DNA from 4 places in the Methylobacterium oryzisoli genome. Region 2 is predicted to be linked to each of the others. Evidence: predicted binding sites of a transcription regulator. Region 2 holds the regulator's gene; each other region holds the start of a gene.

Region 1 (2,199 bases), on a different contig from region 2:
GAGCGGGGTATAATGAGGTCTATCTCCGATCTGTCTGGGACGATTGGAGGTTCCTCTACGGAGCTGATCCTGAGCGCACGCGCGGAGCGACCGACTCTCATCCTGCCGGACCGGCGCGCCCTGCCGGCCGAATGCCGCGACGGCCTCACCGCCGCCGGCCGCGATGCCCAGGATCCGGTCTGTACCGGCGCTAGAACAGGCTGTACTGCGCCCCCTCCCGCCCCGGCATCGCGAAGAGGTCGGTGCGCAGGGGAAGGCATGCCTCTCCGTAGCCGAGCCGCCGGGCGGCCTGCCGGACGCGGTCGGCCAGCAGGGCCGCGTAGGGGCCGGTGCCGGTGAAGCGGGTGCCGAAGGCGGGATCGTAGACCCGGCCCCCGCGGGCCTCGGCGAGGAGCGCGAAGGCGCGGGCGGCGCGCTCGGGGTAGTGCGCGGCGAACCAGTCGCGCATCAGGTCCGCGAGCTCGTGCGGCAGGCGCAGGAGCACGCTGCCGGCCGCGCGCGCGCCGGCCTCCCGGGCGCGGGCGAGCACCGCCTCGATCTCGTGGTCGTTGAGGCCCGGGATCACCGGCGCCATCAGCACCAGCGCGGGCACGCCGGCCGCCGACAGGCCCCGGATCGCCGCGAGGCGCTTCTCGGGACGCGGGGCGCGCGGCTCCATGCGGCGCGCCAGCACCGGGTCGAGGGTCGTGACCGACACCGCGACCTGCACGAGGCCCCGCGCCGCCATCGGCGCCAGCAGGTCGAGGTCGCGCAGCACGAGGTCGGACTTGGTGACGATCCCGACCGGATGGTTGAAGCGGGCGAGCACCTCCAGCACCGCGCGGGTGAGGCGGTGGCGCCGCTCGATCGGCTGGTAGGGGTCGGTGGCGGTGCCGAGGGCGATCACCCGCGGGCGGTAGCCCTTCGCCGAAAGCTCGCGCTCCAGGAGCGCGGCGGCGTTCGGCTTGGTGAACAGCTTCGTCTCGAAGTCGAGCCCCGGCGAGAGCCCCGCATAGGCGTGGTTCGGCCGCGCGAAGCAGTAGACGCAGCCGTGCTCGCAGCCGCGATAGGGGTTGATCGAGCGGTCGAAGCCGATGTCGGGCGAATCGTTGCGGGTGATGATGCTGCGCGCGCGCTCCGCCGTCACCTCGGTGCGCAGGGGCGGCAGGTCGTCCTCGCGCTCCCAGCCATCCGCGAAGATCTCGCGGCGGGCGGGCTCGAAGCGCCCGGTCGGGTTGGCGGTGGCCCCGCGCCCGCGGCGGCGCTCGGGCGGCGGCGTGGCGGCCGCGAGGCGCGGACCGGCGCCATCCGTATCCCGTCCTTCCGCCAAGACCCCTCCCCCGGCATCGCCAGCACCGCAAAGACTGGAACAAAACAGGAACATTGGCAAGTGCCGCCGATCGAGGCAGGACGGGCTGCCGCGCTTGCGCTAAGGGCGCCGGATGATCACGGCCGTCGTGCACGTCACGGGAGCGGAGGGACCCGGCGCCATCGAGGCGCTGGCCGACACCCTGTCGGCCCTGGTGTCCGGGGTGGCGGCCGGCTTGGTGGGCGACGCGGTGATCGTCGCCGACAATCCCGCCGACCGCGACCTCGCCGTGATGGCCGACAGCACCGGGGCGGTGCTGGCGGCGCGCGGGGCGGATCCCTGGACCTCCGCCGCCGCCCTGGCGCGGCGTCCCTGGCTCCTGTGCCTGGAAGCCGGCGACGTGCCGGCCGAGGGCTGGGTCCGCGCCCTCGACCGCTTCACCGGGACCGCGCCGCCCGAGGTGGCGCTGGGCCGCCTGCCGCGCCCGCACGCGCCCTGGACCGCCCGCCTTGCCGCGCGGGCCGAGGCCGCGCTCAGCCGCGCCCGGCGGGTGCGGGCCGGGGATGTGGTGCGGCGCGAGGCCCTGGCGGCCGGGCTCCCGCTGCGGCGGGCGCTGCGGATCCGGCGCCTCGGCGTCGGTCTCGTCCGTGCGTGAGCGGCGGGCGCCCGCCGACCGCCTCAGGCGCCCCGCTTCAGGTGCTCGTCGAGGCGCGGCATGATCTCGACGAAGTTGCAGGGACGGTGGCGGTAGTCGAGCTGGGCGGCCAGGATGCCGTCCCAGGCGTCGCGGCAGGCGCCCGGCGAGCCCGGCAGGACGAAGACGTAGGTCGCCCCCGCGACGCCCGCGGTCGCCCGCGACTGCAGGGTCGAGGTGCCGATCTTGTCGTAGGAGATGCGGTGGAAGATCGCCG
Region 2 (2,199 bases):
GGCAGGATCCGGGAGGCCCCGAGCGCCCGCGCCTTGGCGAGCGTGGCCGGCGTCAGGTCCCGCGCCAGGCACAGGCAGGGTCTCATGCGGGCGCGCAGATGGCTCATCAGGCCGCGCAGGCTCGCCAGGAGGGATGGATCGTCGAGGGCGACGTCGAGCAACACGGCGAGCACGGTGCCGGGCGGTTGGCGCTGCCCGGGTTCGATCACCCGGCAGGGCAGGTGGCAGGTGACGCTGTGGGCGAGCGAGTGGGCTTTCTTGGGATCGTCCGAGACCAGGAGAATGAAGCCGTCGGTCATCGTCGCGTTCCGCAGGCCTTCATCGGCACAGGAGGAGATCTGCCGGCGGGCCCACGGCCCACCGCGATCATCCCGGCACTTTGCCGGATTGATGGTTAAGCTTTCCTCTAGCTTCGGCGATCCCGCGAAGGGCCGTGCTCGCAGGCCGTTGGGACGGACGCAAGGTCAGATACTACGACGCCGTTGTGCCGCTTCTTTGGATTCCTTCGAGCGAGCGCCTGCCCTCGAGGCAGGATGGGTTACGACCCGACGATGTCCCGGAACGCCGAAGGCCCGCGCGGGGAGTCGCGCGGGCCTTCGATGATCGCCACGATGCCTCCGGGCACGATGTCCCGGAGGATGATCCGGAACCAGGCCGTCAGTACTTGCGGATCAGGCTGACGAGCCGGCCCTGGATGCGCACGCGGTCCGGGCCGAGCACGCGGGTCTCGTAGGCCGGGTTGGCGGCCTCGAGGGCGATCGACGAGCCGCGGCGGCGCAGGCGCTTGAGCGTGGCCTCCTCGTCGTCGATCAGCGCCACCACGATGTCGCCGGTATTGGCCGTCTCCTGCCGGCGGATCACCACGAGGTCGCCGTCGAGGATGCCCGCCTCGATCATCGAGTCGCCGCGCACTTCGAGCGCGTAATGCTCGCCGCCGGCCAGGAAGTCGGGCGACATCGCCACGCTGCGGCTCTGGGACTGGATCGCCGAGATCGGCGTACCGGCGGCGATGCGGCCCATCACCGGGATGGCCACCGAGCCCGACCGGTGATCGTCCACCGCCACCCCGGCGGGCATGGCGGGCTTGGCGACCGGCTCCTTGGCGCGCCCGCCCTCGACCACGCTCGGGTTGAAGCGCACCACCTCGGCGGAGGGCGCGCTCACCGTCTCGGGCAGGCGGATCACCTCGATCGCCCGGGCGCGATTCGGCAGCCGGCGCAGGAAGCCCCGCTCCTCCAGCGCCGTGATCAGTCGGTGGATGCCCGACTTGGACTTGAGGTCGAGGGCGTCCTTCATCTCGTCGAAGGACGGGGGGACGCCCGTCTCGCGCATCCGCTGCTGGATGAAGCGGAGCAGGTCCAACTGCTTACGGGTGAGCATGGGTCACTCTCATCGCCTGCGCGGGCACGCTGATCGAAACAAATCGCGAACATGGTAAGCGTTCCTCAAGTGTTCCGCAAGCGGCTTGGCGTCGTGCCGCGGATGAAGCGGCCTCGTCCACACGTCTGCACCGATTCTCGACCTGCGCCGACTCCGCCCTGACGGCCGGCGGGATCGGCCCCGCAACAGCCCGCTACCACCTGCGGCCCCGGCCGCCGGCTACGATCGGGGCGTGCAGACACACCGGCACCGGCCGCAAGTCCAGGAGAAGTCGTTTCCCGATGGCCAAGCCCGTTCATTCCATGATCCGCGTCCGCGACGAGGCCCGCTCGTGCGAGTACTATGCCCGCGCCTTCGGCCTGGAGGTCGCCGACCGCTTCGCGTTCGACACCTTCGCGCTCGTCTACCTGCGCGACCCCGCCTCGCCCTTCGAGCTCGAACTCACGGTCAACTTCGACCGGCAGGAGCCCTACGAGATCGGCAACGGCTACGGCCACCTCGCGGTGGTGGTGGACGATGTCGAGGCCGAGCACGCGCGCTTCGAGCGCGAGGGCCTGCCCGCGACGCCCGTGAAGGACTTCCAGCACCAGGGCCGCACGCTCGCCCGGTTCTTCTTCGCCACCGATCCCGACGGCTACAAGATCGAGGTCATCCAGAAGGGCGGCCGCTTCGGCTGAGCCGTCCCCAGGCAACAGCATGACGACAAGCAAGAACGTCACGAGGAGACGCCCGATGAGAGAAGTCGATCCGCGCCGGCGGGTGAGCCGGCGCAGCTTCCTGCAGAGCGCCGCCGCGGCGGCCCCGGCGGCGGCCATCGCC
Region 3 (2,199 bases), on a different contig from region 2:
GGCGCCGGGCAGCTTGATCGCGAATTCCACCCGCTCGGTGGTGTTTTCCTTGACGCGCGCATCCTTGATGTACTGGTCGCGGGTCAGAAATTGTTCCAGGAGTATCTCAAGCTGGACTTCACCGTAAGTGCCGCGCACCTTCACGTTGGTCAGGACATTCTTCAGATCACCAACGTTCGAGGCGAGACTCTTCATCTCGCCCAGGCCCTCGTGCACGCGGTTGAGTTGCTCGACAACGCGGTTGAACGACTCGCCCAAGCGTGACTCCAAGGTCGATTGCAGCTTCTCGTCCACGACTTGCCGCATCTCGTCAAGCTTGGCGGCATTCTGCTGACTCAAAGCTTCGAGGCGGCCTTCGACAGCGGCCCGGAGCGTCTCGCCTGACTGCTCGTTCTTCTCGCGCAGACTGTCAATGGCGGCGGTGGTTTTATCCAGTCGCTCCTTCTGCCGTTCGCTCATCTCAGACAGCGTGTTCGAAATATTCCCGCCCAAACGGTGAAAATTTTGTCCTAACTCGTCTCGAAGGCTCTTGGCTTCATCGTTCTGCTTCGTGGCGGCGGCGTCGAGTTTGTTCTCGACCAAGATGCGCAGGCTCTCGCGGTTTCGCTCGGCGCTCGCACCCATCTGGCCAAGGTCGGCGTCGAGCTTCTCCGCAATGCCATGCACCCTGTGCTCGACGATCTTGATCCCCGCGTCGAGTCTCTCGCCGAAGGTGCGCATCTGGGTCTCGGCTCCCTGAAAGTGCACCGTGAAGGTGCCGGTCGTACTCTCGCGAAAGTCACGGATCCGCCCGGCAAGTTCTTCACGCAGTCCTCGTGACTGCTCCTCGCCCGCGCGCTTGATCAGGTCCGTCTCGATCCGCAGGAGTTGCGCAACCGTTTCGCGGCTGAGCGCTTCCGAACCGACTATGCGGCTGAGCCTTAGGAAGATGAGGGCCGCCAGAACCATCGTGATCGCGACGAACACGGCGACCACGGTCAACAGCACCTCAACCATGAATGTTTTTCCTTCATCAGCGCACAATCGCGCCGCGTGATGGCTATCAATCTATGGACGAAGGGCAATAGGAACAGAAAGGGAACACTGGTGAGCGTTGCGCCGTTGCCGCGGTTCGTTTGTCTCAGGTAGGGCACAAAATCGATTGCTTGATGTTCTCAACATCTATTGGCATCAGGCACAAGCCATGATTTACGACATACATCGTGATTCCGAGAGCTGACATACGCTTCGTGTGACCTCATGCCAGTCAGAGAGGCGACGTCTTCGCGGCTTGTGCGCGAAGTCGCAACTGCAAGACGCGTGATCGCGTGGTGGCGACCCACTCTGCGGTAAGGTCGAGTAGCACATCGCGGGCCCGCGGGAGGCACCACGATGAGGTTGTACCGGTTCTCTGAAAACCGGTACACACGGACCGCGTGGACCTGAAGGCGAATGGAAAGTGACGCGCTCGACCGTGCCCGCGAGAGCCTCGACGGGCGTGCCTCTCTCGACCTGCTTGGGTCGGACCATCTAGTTCATGCGTCCACTCGGGACCCATGAACCGGCTCCCGTCGCCTCAGCTAAGCAGGGCAATTGCCGCCGTTCCAGGGCAAGGTCGCTGCTGTGTACTGGAATGTCTTTCTTGATACAGTCTGTGTCACCATACCCTAGGTCTAGGCTCAATCAGCTTTACCGCCTGAGGGACCGCTGAGGGTGAAAAGCGGTCGCACCCTTCGTTTACGCGTTGGGCGCGGCTTAGCGTTTCGCGACATGCTTGCAAAAATTGTTGAGAATGGCCGCCCAACCAACGCGCTGCTGCTCGATGGGAAACTGGTTCTCAGGATCGAACGAGACCTTTATGCGCGTTTGCTCGCCCGCCGGGGTGAACTCGACCACCGCATTGCGATCGCCGAACGCATACTCGATCCTCTCGTTAGGTATAATCCTGGTGTAAGTGCCCTCAAAATCGAATCCCATGCTGCCATCCTTCGCCTCCATGCGCGAAGTGAACTTGCCGCCTTCCTGAAGATCGGCGCTCGCGGTTGGGCAATGCCAGTCGTCGGAGGCAAAATTCCACTGCGTGATCTGATCAGGCGACGTGTAAGCCTTCCAGACGATCTCAAGGGGTGCGGGAGCAATTGCTTCCACGGTAATCCGTTCTTGAGCCATTTGCGGTCTGCATCCTCCTGATAATGGGCCTTCGAGGGGCATTTTCACATT
Region 4 (2,199 bases), on a different contig from region 2:
TCAACCGCCGCCACACCTATGCCAGCGACCGGCCCCACGCGGAGGCGGTCTGGCGCTTCGCCCTGGTGGCCGGATTCGGCCTGTGCCTGACCGGCCTGCTGATGACGCTGCTGACGCGCTGGCTCGGCCTCCCCTACCTCGCCGCCCAGGTGCTCACGACCGGGCTCGTGCTGTTCTGGAATTTCTCGGCCAACCGGATGTGGACCTTCGCGGTGCGCCCCCCGGAGCAAGCGCGGGATCCCCTCTCCCGGATGGAAGAGGACGTGCTGCCCGTCCCCCACGCAAGGGAAAGGAGGCTGGGGCGACTTCCGTAGGCATCTGCAGAGAGCGCGGGGAACCCTTCTCCCGTGCGGGAGAAGGGCAGGGATGAGGGTCCCGGGAGGGTGCCGCAATTGGGCGCGGAGAGTGGTGAGGGGAGCGGGACGGCTCAGAAATCAATCTGGCCGGTGGTGCTGGTAGGGGCAGCGTCTAGTCTTCTTGCTGCCCCCTCCCGGGACCCTCACCCCTGCCCCTCTCCCGCACGGGAGAGGGGATGCTGCCCGCGCTTTGCTTTCAACTGCTGCATGTCGGGGCAGTGCGTCGTCTCAGCGCGGCCGGCCGATGATGGCGGGCGGCGGCGGGGTCGGCGCCATCGTCTCGCTGCGGCGGATCTCGCCGCGGATCTGGTTGGTCTCGAACCGGTTCTGCTGCTGGATGCTGCGCAGCTGATTCTGCTGCGTCATCGAGTCGTTGAGGCGGTCGACCCGGCGCTCGGCGCGGGTCTGGGCAAGGGCCGGGCCGGCCGCGAGAAGGGCCGCCAGGATCAGGAACGGTCGGGCACGCATGGGAACTACGTCTCCTACGGGGAGTCAGTCATGACTCGGTCATGACATGGGGACGCGCCGGCGAACCGGAAGGTTCCCGCCGGCCCTGCAACACCGCGTTGCACGATCGCGCGAGGGCCAACCCTCGACGCCGTTCGCGTTTTGGTCCAGTGAAGGACGCATGAGTCGCGATGTCGCCGGGGCCGAGGCGCCCTCCCCCACCTCGATCGCCGCCCGGGCCCGCGCGGCCGTCGTGCCGCAGGCCGCCGGCTATCTCGACGGGCTCAACCCCGAGCAGCGCCGCGCCGTCGAGGCGATCGAGGGGCCGGTGCTGGTGCTCGCCGGGGCCGGCACCGGCAAGACCCGGGTGCTCACCACCCGCATCGCCCATCTGATCGCGATCGGCCGCGCCCGGCCCTTCGACATCCTGGCCGTGACCTTCACCAACAAGGCCGCCCGCGAGATGAAGGAGCGCATCGGCGCCCTCATCGGTCCGGCCGGCGAGGGCATGCCCTGGCTCGGCACCTTCCACGCCATCGGCACCAAGATCCTGCGCCGCCACGCCGAGCTGGTGGGGCTCAAATCCGACTTCACCATCCTCGGCACCGACGACCAGCTGCGCCTGCTCAAGCAGGTGATCGAGGCGGCGAACATCGACGAGAAGCGCTGGCCGGCCCGGGGTCTCGCCCAGGCCATCGACGGCTGGAAGAACCGCGGGCTCTCGCCCGAGCAGGTGCCGGCGGGCGAGGCCGGGGCCTTCGGCTTCGGCAAGGGCGGGCCGCTCTACGCCGCCTACCAGGAGCGCCTGCGCACCCTCAATGCGGTGGATTTCGGCGACCTGCTGCTGCTGTGCCTGAAGCTGTGGCGCGAGAACCCGGACGTGCTGGCGAGCTACCAGGACCGCTTCCGCTACATTCTGGTGGACGAGTACCAGGACACCAACGTGGCCCAGTACCTCTGGCTGCGGCTGCTGGCGCAGGGGCGGCGCAACGTGGCCTGCGTGGGCGACGACGACCAGTCGATCTACGGCTGGCGCGGGGCCGAGGTCGACAACATCCTGCGCTTCGAGCACGACTTCCCGGGCGCAGTGGTGGTGCGGCTGGAGCGCAACTACCGCTCCACGGGCCACATCCTGGCTGCCGCCTCGACCCTCATCGCCCGCAATGAGGGCCGGCTCGGCAAGACCCTGCACACCGAGGCCGCGGCGGGCGAGCGCGTCACCGTGATGGGCGCCTGGGATTCGGAGGAGGAGGCGCGCCTGCTCTGCGAATCCATCGAGAGCATGCAGGCCAAGGGCGAGCCGCTGTCGCAGGTCGCCGTGCTGGTGCGCATCTCGGCCCAGATGCGTGAGATCGAGGACCGCCTGGTCCAGCTCGGCCTGCCCTACCGGGTGATC

Evidence for each region. The regulator LexA, encoded in region 2, represses DNA repair genes until DNA is damaged. The targets are predictions, from matches to a motif close to TGTTCNNNNTGTGTTCNG.
Region 1: the regulator LexA is predicted to act here: its motif matches at 1,345-1,362, upstream of ACKUB9_RS29515 (PA0069 family radical SAM protein).
Region 3: the regulator LexA is predicted to act here: its motif matches at 1,066-1,083, upstream of ACKUB9_RS13495 (DNA recombination protein RmuC).
Region 4: the regulator LexA is predicted to act here: its motif matches at 956-973, upstream of ACKUB9_RS09430 (ATP-dependent helicase).

What each region holds. Positions count from the first base shown of each region.
Region 1 is NZ_JBKIBX010000049.1:40,682-42,880, reverse strand. Features, by position in the region: gene ACKUB9_RS29515 (PA0069 family radical SAM protein) at 191-1,309, opposite strand; gene ACKUB9_RS29510 (hypothetical protein) at 1,422-1,943, shown strand; gene moaB (molybdenum cofactor biosynthesis protein B) at 1,967-2,199, opposite strand, start outside.
Region 2 is NZ_JBKIBX010000009.1:33,624-35,822, forward strand. Features, by position in the region: gene ACKUB9_RS10925 (HD-GYP domain-containing protein) at 1-299, opposite strand, end outside; gene lexA (transcriptional repressor LexA) at 658-1,380, opposite strand; gene ACKUB9_RS10935 (VOC family protein) at 1,662-2,057, shown strand; gene ACKUB9_RS10940 (gluconate 2-dehydrogenase subunit 3 family protein) at 2,113-2,199, shown strand, end outside.
Region 3 is NZ_JBKIBX010000011.1:171,511-173,709, forward strand. Features, by position in the region: gene ACKUB9_RS13495 (DNA recombination protein RmuC) at 1-996, opposite strand, end outside; gene ACKUB9_RS13500 (SRPBCC family protein) at 1,735-2,148, opposite strand.
Region 4 is NZ_JBKIBX010000007.1:137,012-139,210, reverse strand. Features, by position in the region: gene ACKUB9_RS09440 (GtrA family protein) at 1-314, shown strand, start outside; gene ACKUB9_RS09435 (hypothetical protein) at 585-824, opposite strand; gene ACKUB9_RS09430 (ATP-dependent helicase) at 985-2,199, shown strand, end outside.